4 regions of the Arthrobacter sp. GW460-12-1-14-TSB2 genome follow, and region 1 is predicted to be linked to each of the others. Evidence: riboswitches for the same ligand, from Rfam matches in the RefSeq annotation. Region 1 holds a riboswitch; each other region holds the start of a gene.
The links. A riboswitch is a leader RNA that binds a small molecule or an ion and turns the genes downstream of it on or off. The one in region 1 is predicted to bind thiamine pyrophosphate.
Positions count from the first base shown of each region.

Region 1 (4,605 bases):
CGAGCAGGATCCTTCCAGTGTCCGGCGCCAGGATCGAGGTGCTCCAGCCGCCCAGCGCCGCCGCCAGGATCAGCGGCCAGCCGCGCTGCCAGAGCAACGCGACGGTCAGTCCGGCCAGCGGGAAGAGCAGCAGTTCGAAAGCCAGGGCCACGGAGGCGGACACCCAGTCGATGGACAGCGCCAGCACCACGGTCATCAGCATGACGACGGCGAACTTGGCCAGCGGATTGGCCCGCGTGAGCAGGGCGTGGTTCGCGGTTAGGGTCAAGGCGTCCCTCACGGTGCTGCCACCTCCGGGTTGCGCAGGCCCGGTTCCTGCCCGGCGAATTTGAGTTCGGGCGCACCCAGTTTCAGCTCGGTGCCGCCCAGGACGTCGCTGAACTCCTGGTCGTGGGTCACGGACACCACGGCGGTGCCGGCGTCGAGCAGTTCCGACAGGAAGGACGCCAGCTCCGCCCAGGTGTTGGCGTCCTGGCCGAAGGTGGGCTCGTCCAGGATCAGCACCCGGGGATGGGCGGCCAGCACGGTGGCCACGGACAGCCTGCGCTTCTCGCCACCCGAGAGAGTGTAGGGGTTCGCGTCCACGAGCTTGGTCAGCCGGAGGCGCTCCAGGAGTTCATCCACGCGTTCCTCGCCATGGCCAAGATGCCGCGGACCGAACATCAGCTCGTCCAGCACCCGGCCGGTGACGAACTGATGCTCCGGTTCCTGGAACACGGTACCGATCCGCGCGATCAGCTGCTCCGCCTTCCACTTGTACGGGTCAATGCCGGCGCCTTCGCTGAGGTCCACCGTGGCGGAAACGTTGCCGGCCACCGGGCGCAACAGCCCGGCGAGGGTCAGGGCAAACGTGGACTTGCCGGATCCGTTCGGGCCCGTGATGGTCAGCGCCTGCCCGGCCCGGACCTGCGCCGTAATGCCGGATTGCACCGGTACCGGCGGAACCGCCTTGAACCGGCGCCGGCGTGGACGTTCGCGGGAAACGGCTAGGCGCTCCGCGGCCAGCAGGAGGTTCCCGTTACCGGGCACACCCGCGGCCGCCGGCACTCCCGCGCCGTTCACTCCCGCACCGTGCGCTCCCGCGGCACCCACCAGTGCGGCACCGGACCGTGCCCGGGTGGCGGGCACGTACCCGGGCACCCAGACGCCGGCGGCAACGAGCATGTCCCGGGCTTCTGCCAGGACCTGGTCCGGCGGCCCGTCCAGGAGCACTGCGGAATCCGTGGCCGAACCCGGCTGCAGCACCACGATCCGGTCCACCAGGTCTTTCCACACGCCCACCCGGTGTTCCACCACCACCAGCGTTGCCCCGGTCTTGTCCAAGCACCGGCCCACGGCGTCCCGGACCTCCAGGACCCCTGCGGGGTCAAGGTTGGCGGTGGGCTCGTCGAGGAGCAGCAGTCCCGGGCGCATGGCAAGGATGCCGGCGAGCGCCAGGCGCTGCTTCTGTCCGCCGGAAAGGGCCGACGTCGGGTGGTCCAGCGGCAGGCGGGCCAGCCCGACGTCGTCGAGCGCTTCTCCCACGCGTGTCCAGATGTCCGCACGAGGCACGGCAAGGTTCTCGGCGCCGAAGGCGACGTCGTCCCCCACGCGGGAAAGGACCACCTGCGTCTCGGGGTCCTGCTGCATCAGGCCGGCGCGGCCGCGCTGTGCACGCGGCGGGGCGCCGTCGATCAGGAGGGTGCCCGTCTCGTCTGAGTCGTCGGCGTCCGGCACGCCCTCGTGGTGGGCGCCGGCGTCGCTGTCGCCGAGCACGCCGGCGAGGGCGTGCAGCAGCGTCGATTTGCCGGCGCCGGAGGGGCCCAGCAGCAGCACGCGTTCGCCCGGCTGAATGTCCAGGTCCAGGCCGCGGACGGCGGGCCGGGACCGGCCGGCGTGCCGCCAGCCCCAGCCGCGTGCCGTGACCGCTGCCGGGCGGACGTTGTCCGAAGATGTCATGAGCGGGGTGCGTTCGTCAGGAGAAGACGGGCTCCGTTGCTGCCTTGCGGGAGGCAAAGGAGCTGAGCACACCGGTCCGGGCCAGGCCGCGGGTGGCGACCCAGGACAGCGCACCGGCAATGATGGCGCCGGAAATGGCGGTGAAAATGATGTAAGCGAGCTTGTCGCCGGCAGCGTAGGCGATGTTCCAGCCCCACGGAGCGAACGAGTCGTTCAGGCCGCAGAAGAGGCCTGCACCGGCACCGGCCAGCAACGAAACGGGCAGGTTGAACTTCTTGTAAACGAACACCGCGAAGATGATTTCGGCGCCGAGCCCCTGCACGAAGCCGGAGAACAGCACCGAGGCGCCGTACTGCGAGCCCATGATCAGCTCGCCGGTGGCAGCCACCGTTTCACAGAACAGGGCGGCTCCGGGCTTGCGGATGATCAGCATGCCCAGGACGGCGGGAATCATCCAGCCGCCGGCGATGAGGCCGGTCAGGGGCGGGTAAACGGCGTTCATGGCCGGCGAAACGGCGGCGGCCCCCTGGGACCAGGCCCAGAAAATGACGCCGCCGGCCACTGCGATCAACGCAGCCACCACAATGTCCACCACGCGCCAGGTGTACTTGCTGTGCGGCAACGCCTGCTTTGCAGAAATATCAGTCATGTCGTCCTCCTGAGGTACAGGAGGGGAGAGTGTTTCCCGGCCAGGGCCGCGGCTTCCGCCGCCTGCTGCCGGACACTCTGAGAACTCGACTCCCTTGCGCCGGTACTAACCGGATCAGGTTCGAGGGTCTGCGGCTGCCCGCACTCTCAGCGCCCGCCTCCGGTTCCTGGACTGCTCCAGTGACCCCGACGGCGACGCTCCCCTGTCGTATTAATTCGCCCTTATGGGCGTGGCTCAGTTTACACCCGCAGGCCCGCGAAATCCCGGGGCCGACTGTCACAATGCGCGGTGATGGGGGCGGGCTGATGCGGCTAGGCTAGGGGAAGCCCTGTTTCCGCCGTCTCCCACCTGTAAGGGGTACTGGAATGAGTTTTTTCATCAAGCTGCTTGGAACCGGAGTGAGCCTGCTGGCCGGATTCGCCGGCACGAAGGCCGTTGACGTCGTCTGGGAAAAGGTCACCGGCCGCAAGCCCCCCAAGGGCGACAAGAACGACGTCCCCACCACCCTGCGCAGCGCCCTGACCTTTGCGCTGATCTCCGCGGCTGTCAGCGCCATCATCCAGGTCCTGGCCAACCGGGGCACGCAGCGTGCCATCACCCGCTTCGCCAAGAGCCAGGACATCGTCTAGGCCCCAACCTTCCTACGGGGTCCCCCTAGGCTGGGGCGCCGTCATCGGCGGGACCGTCGTCGTGCGCTGCGCGTTTGTCCGGGTCCTGCCTGCCTGAGTCCTGCCTGCCCGGGTCCTGCCTATCGGCGGTTTTCTTGTCCGCTGCCTTCTGCACCACGGCCTCCAGCTCGTCCGTCGTCAGCAGCTCCCTGTGCAGGTGCTTGGTGCGGTAGCCGGCCCGGCCCACCATGTGCGCGGACACGGGAACGGTGAGGACCTGGAAGATCCACGCCACGAACAGCACGGGCCACACCCACCAGGTCCGCAGCTGCAGGCCAACCGAAGCCAGCAGCAGGAATAGGCCCAGCACCTGCGGCTTGGTGGCGGCGTGCATCCTGCTCATCAGGTCGGGGAAGCGCAACAGGCCAATGGCCGCGCCGAGGGACATCACGGCGCCCACCACCATAAAAACGGCCGAGACTGCGTCAATGATGGTGTCGACGGCGGATGGTTCAGGATTCATTGGGGTGCTCCCGCCGGTCGGCCACGAAGCGCGCCACCGTGACGGACCCGATGAACCCGATGATGGACAGCGCCACCAGCAGCATCAGGTTGTTCAGGTGCCGGTTCACGGCCATGTCGATGCAGAGCGTGGCCCCGATGATGGCCAGCAGCACGTCCGAGGCCAGCACCCGGTCCAACAGCGACGGGCCGATGGCGATCCGGACAATGGCGCCCGCTGCCGCCAGTGACAGGATCACGGCCGTTACGGTCAGGACGACTTCCATCATGCGCCCACCTCCTGTTTCAGTGCGGCCAGTTCTTCACGCGTGCCCATGATCCTGATCAGTGCTGCCTCGGCATCCCGGACTTCCTTGCGCAGGCTCACGATGTCCTCCCCGCTCCGCACGTTCAGCCCGTGGATGTAGAGCGTGGACGTGGAGCGGTCCACCTCCACCACCAGTGAGCCGGGAATCAGCGAGATGACGTGGCCGGTGGCAGTGACCATCAGGTCCGAATGGCTGCGGAGCTGGACGGCGACGACGGCGTTGGTCACCTTGGGGCCGCGGGCCACTGCCAGGTACAGCACCTGGCAGCTGGCGGCCACCACCTTGCCAAGGAAGACGATGGCAAACGGGACGGCACGCACAATGCTGAACCGGCCGCCCAGTTCCACCGGGGGCAGGTAGAACAACCGCGCCACCACCACGGCGATGAGGGCGCCGAACAGGAGGTTTCCGGGGCTGAAGTCCTGCCACAGCGCACACCAGACAAACACGAGCCAGACGAGGAGGGGCAGTTCCTGCCGGATAGAGATCCGTCGGCGGTTCATTTCTGGCCCTCCGGCTGCGGGCCTTCCGGCTGCGGGACCGCAGGTTCAGGCTGCGCGATCGGGGGCACGGGAGCGTT
Region 1 is NZ_JBWKYC010000028.1:27,590-32,194, forward strand. It holds gene AC07YR_RS21440 (energy-coupling factor transporter transmembrane component T family protein) at 1-280, opposite strand, end outside; gene AC07YR_RS21445 (ABC transporter ATP-binding protein) at 277-1,938, opposite strand; gene AC07YR_RS21450 (ECF transporter S component) at 1,955-2,587, opposite strand; TPP riboswitch at 2,661-2,801, opposite strand; gene AC07YR_RS21455 (DUF4235 domain-containing protein) at 2,953-3,216, shown strand; gene mnhG (monovalent cation/H(+) antiporter subunit G) at 3,242-3,718, opposite strand; gene AC07YR_RS21465 (MrpF/PhaF family protein) at 3,708-3,986, opposite strand; gene AC07YR_RS21470 (Na+/H+ antiporter subunit E) at 3,983-4,528, opposite strand; gene AC07YR_RS21475 (Na+/H+ antiporter subunit D) at 4,525-4,605, opposite strand, start outside.

Region 2 (4,605 bases), on a different contig from region 1:
ATCGCGTACACCACTGGGGAACTCACTTCTCTCGACGTTTATTACTAGATTTGCGTGCGGAACCTGGGTCCAATTGTTTGGCCTGGCTCACGCTGTGCCTCAACGCCGGTGGATTCCCCGGGGGAACCCATGAGTTATCCCACGAACTATTCCGTTTGTCATTCCAAACCGAGCAATCCGGGGTCATAACCCAAGTGTTGGCGTAAGCACCGAAGATCTAGACTACGCTAATTTTGCCTTCGGCCGCAAATGAGGCTGGCTCCGGTGGTAGTACGTGATGGGCGCCACTCTGTGCAATACAGACTGCCGCTGCAACGACTTCCGGAACCGTGCCCCACTACCTTACCGGCTCTGGAACACTTTGCGGTTCAGCATGCACGCGCGGCGCGTCGAAAAAATCCACCTCGTAGCGGCATGACTGCCGGAAGGCCAGCCGCATGGCCTGCCGTTCCACTTCGGAGGCGGCCTGTGCGGCGTCGTCGGTGATTCGCACCGCTTCCCTGGTGGCGGCGGCGAATTCTTCGTCCGCGTACGTGCGAAGCCAGTCGGCGTAGGGATGGCCCGACGGCGACCCGGCCGCCTGGAACTGACCGTGCAAGGTGGCACCCACCTCGGCGTACAGCCAGAAGCACGGCAGCACGGCGGCCACGAGCACTCCGTAGCTTCCGGAAACAGATGAGGCCAGCAGGTGGTCCACGTAGGACTTGGTGACCGGTCCCAAGGCGGCGTCCACGGTCCGGGTGCTGAGCCACGTCCTGTGCAGTTCGGACTCGACTTCCAGGCATTGCTGGGCCGACCGCGCCCAGAAGAGCTGCTCGGCCTCGGTGGGGGCAATAGCGGCGGCACGGGACAAGACCCTGGAATAGCCGTTCAGGTAGATGGCGTCCTGGGCAAGGTAATACGCGAAGTGCTGCTCGGTAAGGGAGCCGTCGGCCAGGCCGCGGATGAAGTCCAGCCCGTAGATGTCGTCCAGGTCCGGCCCGGCGTCCTGCCGGAGCGCCGCTGCGAACTCTCCTGCAGCCAGCGCATCCTGGCCCTTCGGGGCCAGATGGTGGAAATGGTGTACCGGGCCGTTGCCCGTTCCCACCTCCAGTGCTTCGGCTTCCCGGAGCGCTCCCTGCAGCCACGGCTTCACTGCCCGCAGGGATGCCTCCCAATCCCCCAGCCTTGCCTGCGCGGTGGCCATGGCCGATGACAGGGAACAGCCGGTGCCGTGGCTGTTCCTGGTGTCGATCCGCGCGCCCGGGACCACCACAACGTCCTGGGCGAGCAGCCCTTCGGTGTTGACGAGGGCGTCGGGGCACGTGCCGCCGTCGAGGTGTCCGCCCTTGACAAGGACGGTGGTGCCGGCCTGCGCAGCGAGGCGTTTGCCCTGGGCGAGTGCCGCTTCCCAGTCGTTCGCCAGGGGTTCATGGAGCAACATCGCCAGTTCGGCCAGGTTCGGCGTGATGAGGTCGGCCAGGGGCAGCAGTTCGCGCAGTTCCTCCTCGGCAGCCTCCTGCAGGAGCCGGTCCCCGCTGGTGGCGACCATCACGGGGTCGAGAACCACGACGGCGGGACGGGCTTTCCCAAGCCAGCTGCGGACAGCGGCAATCACCGCAGAGTCGCCCAGCATGCCGATTTTGACGGCATCGATGCTGATGTCATCGCTAATGGCCTCGAGCTGCGCAGTCAGGAAGCCGGCCGGCGGAACGTGGACCGCCCGGACGCCGTGGGTGTTCTGTGCCGTCAGGGCGGTAATGGCAGCCATGCCGTATCCCCCGTTAGCGGCAATGCTCTTGAGGTCCGCCTGGATCCCCGCCCCGCCGGACGGGTCGGAGCCGGCGATGGCCAGCACCCTCGGGGTACTGCGCAAGGGGGCGCCGCCTCCTGGTGCGGGCGCTGCGGCGTTGGCAGGGGTGGGCAGGAATGATGAAGCCAAAGGAGACATCCCTTCGCCGGTGCTAACCGGACAGGTTCAACGGGTCTGGATCTCAGCCGGCCCTGTGCGCGGCACCCCGTGTCAGTCCCCTAGCCTAGCTTTTCCCTGCAACGAACTCGCGGGTACGGCCCGAAACCGGCGTATTGCTACGCCTGTTCCGGGCCGCACCCGCGGTGTCAGCTGGCCGGATCAGAGCCTGCCGGATCAGAGCTCCGAAGCCGGGACCCCCACGCCAAGGATGATCGGCTCGTTGGCCGGCGCTTTGGCGGGCGCGTCCTTCTTTGCCGGCTCAGGTGCCTTAGCTTCGTGGGTGTGCCCTGATGCGGCGACCGGGGCAGTCTCGTGGTGCTCCACGGACGTCTCGTTCGCTGCGCCCTGGGCACGGCTCGCGCTCCGGTTGCGGCGGGGACGGCGGGCCCGGCCCTGCACCGCAGTGTGGTCGGTGTAGTCGGCTTCAGGAGCCTGCGCCGCCTGTACCTGCGTCGCCGGCGTCTTAGCCGCCTGTACCTGGGCCGCCGGTGCCTGCGGTTCAACCGGTGATGCCGGCGCCTCAGCCGCGGCAGGTTCGCCAAGGTGGGCGAATGCCTCAGCCAGGCGGTCAAGGGTCAGGGCCGCTCCGGAGGCAGGAGCTTCCCCGGCATGCTCAACGAACGGCAGAGCCACTTTTTCGCCGCCGAACGTCAGGACAGCCGCCGGCCGCCCTGCAGCAGCCACCTCGGCTTCCGACACCTTAGCGGGCCGGGCCGTAGCGGGTGCAGACGGGGTGGCCTGCGTCGGACCCGACTTGGCCGGCGTCCCCGCTTGCCCGGAAAGTACCTGCCCGGCCGGGGCCTGGGCGCCCTGTGCCTGGGCCGCCAGTGCCTGGCCCACTGCCTGTGCTGCCGCGGCCGCGGCCGCAGGTGCTGCATGGCCTGCCTCGGCATCGTGCAGGTGGGCAGCATGCGCTGCCGCTGCGATGTTGGCCAACGCCACGCGTGTCGCTTCAGCCTTGGCATGGCGCTCGGCGTCCGTGGGCTCGTGGTGCACCGGAGCCGGCGTCAGCGGAGCAGCCTCGGAAGACGGCTGGCCGCCCTTGCCGCGGCGGCGGCTCTTACGCTCCGTACGGGGAGGCTGCTGGGCTTCCGTCCGCGGCACGTGGTGCTCGGCGGCCACAACGTTGGCGCGGCGGTGCTCCACGGGCTCGTCGTGGGTGACAATGCCGCGGCCGGCGCAAGCCTCGCACTGCTCGCCGAAGACTTCCAGGAGCCCGGTACCCATGCGCTTGCGGGTCATCTGCACGAGGCCCAGCGAGGTCACTTCAGCAACCTGGTGCTTGGTCCGGTCGCGTCCGAGGCACTCCACCATGCGGCGAAGCACGAGGTCGCGGTTGGATTCGAGCACCATGTCGATGAAGTCAATGACGATGATGCCGCCGATGTCGCGGAGCCGCAGCTGGCGCACCACTTCCTCGGCCGCTTCCAGGTTGTTCTTGGTAACGGTTTCCTCAAGGTTGCCGCCGCTGCCGGTGAACTTGCCGGTGTTGACGTCCACCACGGTCATGGCTTCGGTGCGGTCGATCACCAGGGAGCCGCCGGAAGGCAGGAAGACCTTGCGGTCCAGGGCTTTGTGGATCTGCTCGTCGATCCGCCAGGCCGCGAAGATGTCCGTGTCCTTGGTCCACTTTTCGAGCCGGCCCACCAGGTCCGGGGCCACATAGGTGACGTACGCCTCGATGGTGTCCCAGGCTTCCTCGCCGGAAACGATCAGCTTGGAGAAGTCCTCGTTGAAGACGTCGCGGACTACCTTGATGGTGAGGTCCGGTTCGCCGTAGAGAAGCTCCGGCGCAAGGATTTTGGTGGACGTGGCCTGGCCCTCGATGCCTTCCCACTGGGCGCGCAGGCGGTTGATGTCGTGCGTCAGCTCTTCCTCGGACGCGCCCTCGGCGGCCGTGCGGACAATCACGCCGGCATCTTCCGGAAGGCGGTCCTTGAGGATCCGCTTGAGGCGGTTGCGCTCGACGTCGGGCAGCTTGCGGGAGATCCCGGTCATGGAACCGCCGGGAACGTAGACGAGGTAGCGGCCGGGCAGGGAGATCTGGCTCGTGAGGCGGGCGCCCTTGTGGCCGACCGGGTCCTTGGTGACCTGGACCAGTACGGAGTCGCCGGACTTCAGCGCGTTCTCGATCCGGCGCTGCTTGCCCTCGAGGTTGACGGCGTCCCAGTTGACCTCGCCGGCGTACAGTACGGCGTTGCGGCCGCGTCCGATATCCACGAAAGCGGCTTCCATCGAGGGCAGGACGTTCTGGACCTTGCCCAGGTATACGTTGCCGATCAGGGAGTCCTGCTGGGTCTTCGAAACGAAGTGCTCGGCCAGGACGCCGTCTTCCAGGACGCCGATCTGGATTCTGTCGTCTCGCTGGCGGACGATCATCTGGCGGTCCACGGATTCACGGCGGGCCAGGAACTCCGCCTCGGTGATCACGGTACGGCGGCGGCCGGTGTCGCGTGATTCGCGGCGGCGCTGCTTCTTGGCCTCAAGCCGGGTGGAGCCCTTGACGGACGTGACGCGGTTGTTGACCGGCGCCTCGCTGATGGCCCGGGGCGCACGGACGCGGGTCACGGTGTTGGGCGGGTCGTCGTCTCCCCCGCCCGTGAGCTCGAGGTCCTGGTCGCCACGGCGGCGGCGGCGGCGACGGCGGGAGGTGA
Region 2 is NZ_JBWKYC010000001.1:518,693-523,297, forward strand. It holds gene rplU (50S ribosomal protein L21) at 1-14, opposite strand, end outside; gene AC07YR_RS02485 (bifunctional hydroxymethylpyrimidine kinase/phosphomethylpyrimidine kinase) at 338-1,930, opposite strand; TPP riboswitch at 1,913-2,010, opposite strand; gene AC07YR_RS02490 (Rne/Rng family ribonuclease) at 2,126-4,605, opposite strand, start outside.
Region 2: linked by a shared signal. The riboswitch ahead of AC07YR_RS02485 (bifunctional hydroxymethylpyrimidine kinase/phosphomethylpyrimidine kinase) and the one ahead of AC07YR_RS21450 (ECF transporter S component) in region 1 are both predicted to bind thiamine pyrophosphate.

Region 3 (4,605 bases), on a different contig from region 1:
GCCGGGCATGGGCGGCGGCGCAGGAGGTGCCCGCAAGGGCGCCAAGAATGCGCCCAAGAAGAAGGCCAAGTCGGGAAACCCTGCCAAGGCCGCGCAGGAGCTTCGCGAAGCGGAGGCCCGGCGTGCCAACGCCGGCAAGGCACTTCCCACCGGCGCCGCCTTCGGCCAGCAGGGAGCGGATTTCGATCCGTCCCAGCTCAACCTGCCCAAGGGTTTCGACAAGTTCCTCGGCGGGAGCAAGTAGTTACCGGCCAGGCAGTTTTCCGCACGGGCAACTTGATTGTCGGCGGGTTCAATGTCGCCCGCTGAATTATCCGGCCATTGCCATAGGGTTGGGGCATGTTTAAGCAGCGCGTAGTGTTCGTCCACGGTTCGGGGGCCTTCGGGTCCGCCGCGTGGCCCAAGCAGCACGGCATGGCACTGGCCTACGACGCTTTGTTCCTGCGCCGCTACGGCTTTGACCCGGTGGCGGAACCTCTTGAGTCGGATTTCCAGGCCGATGCCCGGATTGTGCTGGCCGCTTTGGCGGATGAAGGGCGTGGCGCTGCCGGCGGTCATGTGGTGGCCCATTCCCAGGGCGCCATTGCGGCGATGATGGCGGCCGTGGAGCGCCCGGACCTGGTGCACTCCCTCACCCTCGTGGAGCCCGCGTGCCTGTCGCTGACCGCCGAACTGCCCGCAACGGCGGCGCACCGGGCCCTGATGCAGCCCCTTTTTGATGTGCGGCACCAGTTGGGCGACGACGATTTCCAGCGGGAGTTCGTCCGGCGTGCATTTTCCGTTCACAGTGACGGCCCGGCCACACCGGAATCGCCCAACACCGCCCGCAGGCTCCGGCTGCAGGCGCCTCCGTGGGAGGCGCCGCTGCAGATCGTCCCGGGAGTCCCCACGCTCGTGCTCACCGGCGGCTGGGAGCCGCTGTACGAGGAGATTGCCGGGTACCTGCGCGAAACCGGTGCCCTGCACCGCGTTGCTGCGGGCGGGCACCGGCCTCAGGACTCCGTGGAGGGAGACCGGGTTATCCGGTCATTTATCGCAGAGGTCAGCCGGCGTCAGCACTCGCAGGCATCTTAGCGGCGCCTTCGCCCGCCGCTGCACTATGCGAGCCCGGCAATTCCTGGCGGGGAAGCTGCAGCTCCGGAAGGTAGACCTTGCCGCCGGCTGCCAGGAATTCGTTGCTCTTCTCGCGCATTCCGGCCGCCATCTCGGCCAGCGCTGCCTGGGCTTCGGCTGAACCGTATTCGTCCCGGATGTCCTGGCTGATGCGCATGGAGCAGAACTTGGGCCCGCACATTGAGCAGAAATGCGCAGTCTTCGCCGGTTCCGCAGGCAGCGTCTCGTCATGGAAGGCTTCAGCCGTGACAGGGTCCAGAGACAGGGCAAACTGGTCCCGCCACCGGAATTCGAACCGTGCCTTGGACAGGGCGTCGTCACGTTCATGTGCCCCCGGGTGGCCCTTGGCGAGGTCGGCGGCGTGGGCGGCGATCTTGTAGGTGATCACGCCGGTCTTCACGTCGTCCTTGTTCGGCAGCCCCAGGTGTTCCTTGGGTGTGACGTAACAGAGCATGGCCGTGCCGTAGCGGGCGATTTCCGTGGCGCCGATGGCGGAGGTGATGTGGTCATAGCCCGGGGCTATGTCCGTGACTAGCGGCCCCAGGGTGTAGAAGGGAGCTCCCTTGCAGAGTTCCTGCTGGCGCTCCACGTTTTCCCTGACAAGGTGGAACGGCACATGCCCCGGGCCTTCCACCATCACCTGGACATCGAATTCCCAGGCACGCTGCGTCAGCTCAGCCAAAGTATCCAGCTCGGCGAACTGGGCGGCGTCGTTCGCGTCGGCCGTCGCGCCGGGCCGCAGCCCGTCGCCGAGCGAGAACGCAACGTCGTACTTGGCGAAGATCTCGCACAGCTCGTCGAAGTGCGTGTAGAGGAAGTTCTCCTGGTGGTGGGCCAGGCACCACCCTGCCATGATGGATCCGCCGCGGGAGACGATGCCGGTGACGCGGTTGGCCGTCAGCGGTACGTAGCGCAGCAGGACTCCGGCGTGGATGGTCATGTAGTCCACACCCTGCTCGCACTGCTCGATCACGGTGTCGCGGAAAATTTCCCACGTCAGTTTGTTGGCCTCGCCGTTGACCTTCTCCAGGGCCTGGTAGATGGGCACGGTGCCGATCGGCACCGGCGAGTTGCGGATGATCCATTCCCGGGTGGTGTGGATGTCGTCCCCGGTGGACAGGTCCATCACCGTGTCGGCACCCCACTGGGTGGCCCACTGCAGCTTGTCGACCTCCTCGGCGATGGAGCTGGTGACAGCCGAGTTGCCGATGTTGGCATTGATCTTCACAAGGAAGGCCTTACCGATGATCATCGGCTCGGACTCCGGGTGGTTGATGTTGTTGGGGATGATGGCGCGGCCCGCGGCAACTTCGCTGCGCACCAGCTCAACATCGCAGTTTTCCCGCAGTGCGACGAACTGCATTTCGGGAGTCACCACGCCCTTCCTGGCGTAATGCATCTGCGTGACGGTCCGTCCCGCGACAGCGCGGCGGGGCACCGGCTGCGCGCCCTTCCACTCCGCGGAGGCAGCGCCTCGGCGCACGGCCGACTTCCCGTCGTCGAGGAGGTTCCGTTCCCTGCCGCTGTACGGCTCGGTGTCCGCCCTGGATTCAATCCACCGGGTCCTGAACGGTTCCAGTCCCACCACGGGATCGCTGCCGGGCCCCGCTGTCCGGTAGACCCGGAACGGCGGGTTGGCCGCGCCGCCCGGCGAGTCCTCCAAGGCAATCTCGGTCACCGGCACCCGGATCCCGGTGGCTTCGTCGGCGATGAAGGCCAGTGAATGGGACTTCAGGGACTGCGTTTCATGAGTGCCCGCCTGGCCGGCGGTGGATCCATTTTGGGCACGGGACAGCTGTGTTTCTGGTGTATTCACGGAATACTCACTTCCTTCGCCGGCATTACCCGGACAGGTTCAACGGTCGCAGGCCGCGTCAGCCCGATCTCAGCCCCTGCAGGGGCACCCGTGTGGTCGTAGACGAAGCTACCACAGGCCCGGGCAGCGTCCACGTCACACGGCGTTCACATCCAACGACCGGAACCGGCGGTCTAGGCTTGAGGCATGCGTGGAATCATCGAATTCACCGGAACGGTGCTGACCGCTCCAGACCAGGAACGGGACGGCCTCTGGGCCGTGGACGGCAGGCTGACGTTCAGTCGGCCGGCGGGTCCGCCGGATGTGGTGCTGGATGGCTGGGTGCTTCCGGGCCTCGTGGACGCACACTGTCACATCGGTCTTGGACCTGACGGCGATGTGTCCGAGTCCATCGCCGAGGAGCAGGCCGTCACGGACCTGATGGCCGGCACGCTGCTGGTCCGCGACGCGGGAGCGGTACATGACACGCGCTGGATCCAGCAGCGTCCGGAGTTGCCGCGGATCATCCGGGCGGGACGCCACATTGCCAGGACCCGCCGCTATCTGCGGGGATTCGCCGTCGAAGTTGAGCCGGACGGACTGGTCGAGGCGGTGCGCAAGCAGGCGCTCGCGGGTGACGGCTGGGTCAAGATCGTGGGGGACTGGATCGACCGCGACGCCGGTGACCTTTCGGCGTCGTTCCCCGCCGCCGTGGTCCGGGATGCTGTCCGCGCCGCCCACGATGAAGGTGCCCGGGTGACGGCGCACTGTTTCGCCGAGGACACGCTGGATGACATGCTCGACGCCGGCATCGACTGCATCGAACACGGCACCGGACTCCTGCCACGGCACATACCCCGCTTCGTGGAACAACGCGTCCCGATTGTTCCCACGCTGATCAATACTGCGACGTTCCCGGACATCGCGGCCCGGGCGGAAGCAAAGTTTCCGGTTTACGCAGCACACATGCGCGCCTTGTGGCAGCGGCGGAACGAGCGGATTGTGGAAGCTTTCGAGGCGGGCGTCCCGATCTACGCCGGGACAGACGCGGGCAGCGTCATCGGCCACGGCCGGATAGTGGATGAGATCCATGCGCTCCACACCGCCGGCCTGCCGGCGGCGGCGGCGCTCGACGCGGCGTCGTGGGGCGCCCGGAAGTGGCTGGGAGCGGACGGTATCGCCGAGGGCGCCAGCGCCGACGTCGTACTGTGCGAACAGGACCCCAGGATCAATCCGGAAACGCTGCGGAACCTCACCCACATCATTCTTCGCGGTCGGCAGCTCCACCAGGAATAAATTGAAGGTTCAAGTAATTTAACTCTATGTAAGCGTCACCGGAGGACCGGAGGCGGAGTTTCGGGAGTTTGGAGTTGCCATGACCACAGAATCCAGCAAGGACCTGCTGCCGGCGGATCTCGCCATGGGCACGGTGATGCTCAAGGTGGGGGACATGAAGCTGATGACCGATTACTACCAGCGCGCGCTCGGGCTGGAGGTCGTGGCTGAGCAGGATGGCGGCGTGTACCTTGGCCGGCGCGGAACGCCCCTGGTCCATCTCGCACCCGCACCCGGGCTCAACCTTCCGGCCCGGGGTGAAGCCGGACTGTTCCACACGGCCCTGCTCTTCGGGGACAGGCCGGCGCTCGCTGCCACGGTGGCTTCAGCGGCCCGGTATGAGCCGCGGCTGTTCACCGGGA
Region 3 is NZ_JBWKYC010000006.1:19,170-23,774, reverse strand. It holds gene ffh (signal recognition particle protein) at 1-244, shown strand, start outside; gene AC07YR_RS09810 (alpha/beta fold hydrolase) at 340-1,074, shown strand; gene thiC (phosphomethylpyrimidine synthase ThiC) at 1,043-2,929, opposite strand; TPP riboswitch at 2,924-3,031, opposite strand; gene AC07YR_RS09800 (amidohydrolase family protein) at 3,116-4,204, shown strand; gene AC07YR_RS09795 (VOC family protein) at 4,284-4,605, shown strand, end outside.
Region 3: linked by a shared signal. The riboswitch ahead of thiC (phosphomethylpyrimidine synthase ThiC) and the one ahead of AC07YR_RS21450 (ECF transporter S component) in region 1 are both predicted to bind thiamine pyrophosphate.

Region 4 (4,605 bases), on a different contig from region 1:
ACGGAGCGCGTTCAACGCGTCGGCCAGCCGGTTGGTCTGTTCGTGGACACTTGGAGTTAGGCGATGATGGGACACGAAAGTCAGGTTAGCTCCATTTCCGCCATTAGTCTTGGACGATGAGCTCAACCCCGGCTGACACTGCTCGCTACAACCGCTTCGTCGCGGACCTGTTCGGAATGATGGCATACGGCGAGCTTTCGGCCTTTGAGCGGTTTGCCGCCGACGCACGGTATTCACCCACCCTCCACGACCGGGCGGTGCTCGGCAGGATTGCCGTAGTGGAGTTCCGGCACTACGAACTGGTGAGCGCCCGGCTCGAGGCCAGGGGGATCGACGCCGAGGACGCCATGTTGCCTTTCCAGCCAGCCGTGGACTACTTCCATTCGCGGACACGCCCGGCCGACTGGTACGAATCGCTGATGAAGGCCTACGTCATCGACACGGTCTCTGCCGACTTCTACCGGGCCATCTCACAATACGTCGACGCCGAAACGCGGGAACTCATCGAACAGATCCAGGCCTCCGATGAAACGACGGAGGTTCTCCGCGACCGGCTCAAGGGTGCCCTCGCCGATGATCCCAGGCTCGCCTCCAGGCTGGCGCTGTGGGGCAGGCGGCTGCTGGGCGAAGCCCTGACCCAGGCGCAGCGCGTCAGCTATGAGCATGCGTTCCTGGGAAGCCTGATCGGCGGCGAGGACACCGCCGAGGCGAAAGCCCTGGTCAGCGGCCTGATCGCCGGGCTGGCGGAAAACCACTCCAAGCGGATGACGCAGCTCGGACTGACCGGATAGTCAGGATGCGCCGGTGTCGAGCGCTTCGAGCAGTGACCGCGCGGCCGCGGCGGGATCGTCCGCCTCGGTGATGGCGCGGACCACCACAATCCGCTGCGCCCCTGCAGCCACCACCGGCTCAACGTTGCCCAGGTCAATGCCGCCGATGGCGAACCACGGAACCGTCGTCCCGGCGGCCGCTTCTTCGTCGGCGGCGCCCGCCGCGTAGCGGAGCAGGTCGAGGCCGACGGCGGCCCGCCCCGGCTTCGTGGGGGTGGCCCAGACCGGCCCCACGCAGAAGTAGTCCAGTCCTCCGGTACCGCGGGATGCGGCCCTGGCGGCGTCGATCTGCCCGGTGCTGTGCGTTGACAGGCCGATGACGGCTTCGTTGCCGAGGAACTTCCGGGCCGCCGCCAGCGGAAGATCCTTCTGTCCGATGTGGAGCACGGGCGCGCCGGAAAGCGAGGCGATGTCCGCGCGGTCGTTGACCGACCACAGGCGCCCGTGGCGGCGCGCAGCGGACTCCAGCACAGCAAGAAGTTCGAGCTCTTCGGCCGCCTCCAGGTTCTTGTCGCGGAGCTGGATGATGTCGACGCCACCGGCGTAGGCGGCATCCACGAAGTCTTCGAAATCGCCGCGGTCCGTGCGGGCGTCAGTGCAGAGGTACAGGCGGGCATCGGTGAGGAGAGCTTGCTCGGTCATGGCACCAGCCTAGTTCCCCTAAACTGGGGGAGTACCGCGGGAGCCCGCAGCAGCTGTCACAAAGCTGCAGGGCTGAGAGGGCGTCAGAGCCGACCGCTTGACCTGATCCGGTTAGTACCGGCGTAGGGAAGGATGACTATGGCCCCGCATACCCCAGCAGGCAGCCCCGCCGCGCGCAGCCGCGACATCAGCGCCGACGTCGCCGTGGTTGGCGGCGGAATCATCGGCCATGGCATCGCCTGGGAGGCCCGGCAGTCGGGCCGGTCCGTGGTGCTCATCGATGACGCGCCCGGTACGGGAGCGAGTTGGGCCGCCGCCGGCATGCTGGCACCGGTCAGCGAACTCCACTACCAGGAGGAGGACCTCCTGGAGCTCATGCTTCACTCCTCAGGGCTGTGGCCCGCGTTTGCGGCGAGCCTTGAAACCGAGGGGGTTCCCGGGGAATCCGGCAACGGCGGCCCGGACACCGGCTACCTCACGACGTCGACCCTCGCCGTGGGGGCCGACGCCGCCGACCGCCGCGCGCTCGCCGACCTTCGCGGCGTCCAGCTGTCGAGCGGCCTCACCGTGGAACCGCTGACCGTCAGGGAAGCGCGGGCACGGGAGCCGTTGCTGAGTCCCGGGATCTCCTGTGCCTTCGACATCCCGGCGGACCACCAGGTGGATCCCCGAAAGCTCCTCGCCCTCATCGCGGAGTCGCTGGCAGGTTCCGCCGTGCGCCGGCGGGCGGCCGGCCTGCTGTGGGAGGACGGGCGGGTCAGCGGCGTCAGCCTGGCCGGGGGAGGTGCAGTGCACGCAGCGGAGACGATTATTGCCAACGGGCTGGAGTCTGCGTCCCTCGGCGGGCTGCCCGCGGGACTGAAGCTGCCCCTCCGCCCGGTGTACGGGGACATCCTGCGGCTGCGGGTCCCCGCCTACCTGCGGCCGCTGCTGACATCCACCGTCCGCGGCATGGTCCATGGGGTTCCCGTCTACATCGTGCCCCGGCAGGACGGAACCGTGGTGATCGGGGCCACGCAGCGTGAAGACGCCCTCCCGGGGGCAGACGCTGCGGACCTTGGAGCCGGACACGCAACGCCGGTCCGTTCAGCCGTTTCAGCCGGCGGCGTCTACCAGCTGCTCCGTGACGCGCAGGTGCTGGTTCCGGCCGTCGCCGAACTGGAACTCCTGGAAGCCACGGCAAGGGCGCGTCCGGGAACGCCGGACAACGCGCCGCTGCTGGGGCGCGTAGCCGCTGCGGGAACCGGCAAGGACGTCGAAGGGCTGATCATTGCCACCGGATTCTTCCGGCACGGCGTCCTGCTCACTCCTGCGGCAGCGTCCATCTGCAGGGAGCTCATGGACGGCACCGCCGACGTCCGCTGGGCGCCTTTCCGGCCCGACCGGTTTTCCGGCCTTTCGCCAACGCCGGCAACACCGGCAACGCCACCGAACATCGTCACAATTGACCCGAACAAGGAAACAGCATGAACATCACACTGAACGGCACCGTCCATGCGGTGGACGACGGAGCGTCTGTCACCACCCTCATCAGCCAGGTCACTGGCAGGAACCTCGCCCCCAACGGGCAGGCCGCCGACGGCCGGAAGCTGGGCGTCGCAGTGGCCCGGAATTCCGAGGTGGTGCCGCGCAGCCAGTGGTTCGTCACGGCGCTCGCCGAGGGCGACGACGTCGAACTCGTTACCGCGGTACAGGGAGGTTGAGCATCATGGCAGGAACTACGGTTGCCGGCATGGCAGGGACGGCACGGCACGCGGCGGCGGACCCCTTCATCGTGGACGGTGTCCACCTGGGATCGCGGCTGATCATGGGAACCGGCGGCGCGCCCAGCCTGGACGGTCTGGGGGCGGCGCTGATCGCCTCTGGCACGGAGCTGACCACCGTGGCCATGCGCCGCTATTCCCCGGCGGAAACAGGTTCGCTGTTCCAGCTCCTGGTGGACCACAACATCAGGGTCCTGCCCAATACGGCCGGCTGCTTCACCGCACGGGACGCCGTCATGACGGCCGAACTGGCGCGGGAAGCACTGGAAACGGACTGGGTGAAGCTTGAAGTGATTGCCGACGAGCACACCCTCCTGCCGGACGCCGTGGAACTCGTGGATGCCACAGAGCAACTGGTCAACCGCGGGTTCAAGGTGTTCGCCTACACGAATGACGACCCCGTGCTGGCCCTGCGGCTGGAGAACCTCGGAGCCACGGCCGTGATGCCGCTTGGATCGCCCATCGGCACCGGCCTGGGCATCCTGAACCCGCACAACATCGAACTCATCGTTTCCAGGGCATCAGTTCCCGTGGTGCTGGACGCCGGCATCGGTACGGCGTCCGACGCGGCCCTCGCCATGGAACTGGGCTGCGACGCGGTGCTGCTGGCGACCGCAGTGACCCGGGCGCAGAACCCGGCGATGATGGGGGAGGCCTTCAAACACGCTGTCATCGCCGGTAGGCTGGCGAAGGCGGCCGGCCGGATTCCGCGCCGTGAACACGCCCTTGCCTCGTCCGCCATGGAGGGCCGGGCGGAGTTCCTGTAGCAGTCCGAACCAGGCAAGGAGCCAGCGGTGACCGGCAAGGAAGACGTTCTGACGCGAGCCCGGATCGACGCCGCCCTGGCGGACCTTCCCGACTGGAGGTACCGGCTGGGAGGCCTGGTGACCGTTTTCAAGACGCCGACGGTGGCCGGAGCGCTCGAGCTGATTGCCGCCGTCGGGCGCCTCGCCGAGGAGCAAAACCACCACCCGGACCTGGACTGGCGCTACAACAGGGTGTTCATCCGCTTCACCTCGCACGACGCCGGCTCGGAGGTGACGGAGCGTGACGTCACCGCTGCAGCGGCCGTGAGCCTGGCAGCCGCTGCTGCGTCGGCGGCCGCTGAGCCCGGCCTGTACCGGACAGTGGAGATCGCCATAGACACTGCGAACCCGGACGAGATTTCCGAGGTGTGGCGGACCGCCCTTGGCTACCGGAAAGGCAGGTACGGCGACCTGGTCGACCCCTACGGCCGCGGCCCGGGGGTCTGGTTCCAGGAAACGCCCACCCCGAACGAGAACCGCTTCCACCTGGACATCCACCGGAGCAAAGCGGAATCCGGCCCGGCACTGGAGAAAACCGCAGCCACCGGGGCCTTAATGAACCGT
Region 4 is NZ_JBWKYC010000026.1:12,914-17,518, reverse strand. It holds gene AC07YR_RS20935 (RNB domain-containing ribonuclease) at 1-75, opposite strand, end outside; gene AC07YR_RS20930 (ferritin-like domain-containing protein) at 117-791, shown strand; gene thiE (thiamine phosphate synthase) at 792-1,472, opposite strand; TPP riboswitch at 1,499-1,618, shown strand; gene thiO (glycine oxidase ThiO) at 1,611-2,942, shown strand; gene thiS (sulfur carrier protein ThiS) at 2,939-3,175, shown strand; gene AC07YR_RS20910 (thiazole synthase) at 3,205-4,002, shown strand; gene AC07YR_RS20905 (4a-hydroxytetrahydrobiopterin dehydratase) at 4,030-4,605, shown strand, end outside.
Region 4: linked by a shared signal. The riboswitch ahead of thiO (glycine oxidase ThiO) and the one ahead of AC07YR_RS21450 (ECF transporter S component) in region 1 are both predicted to bind thiamine pyrophosphate.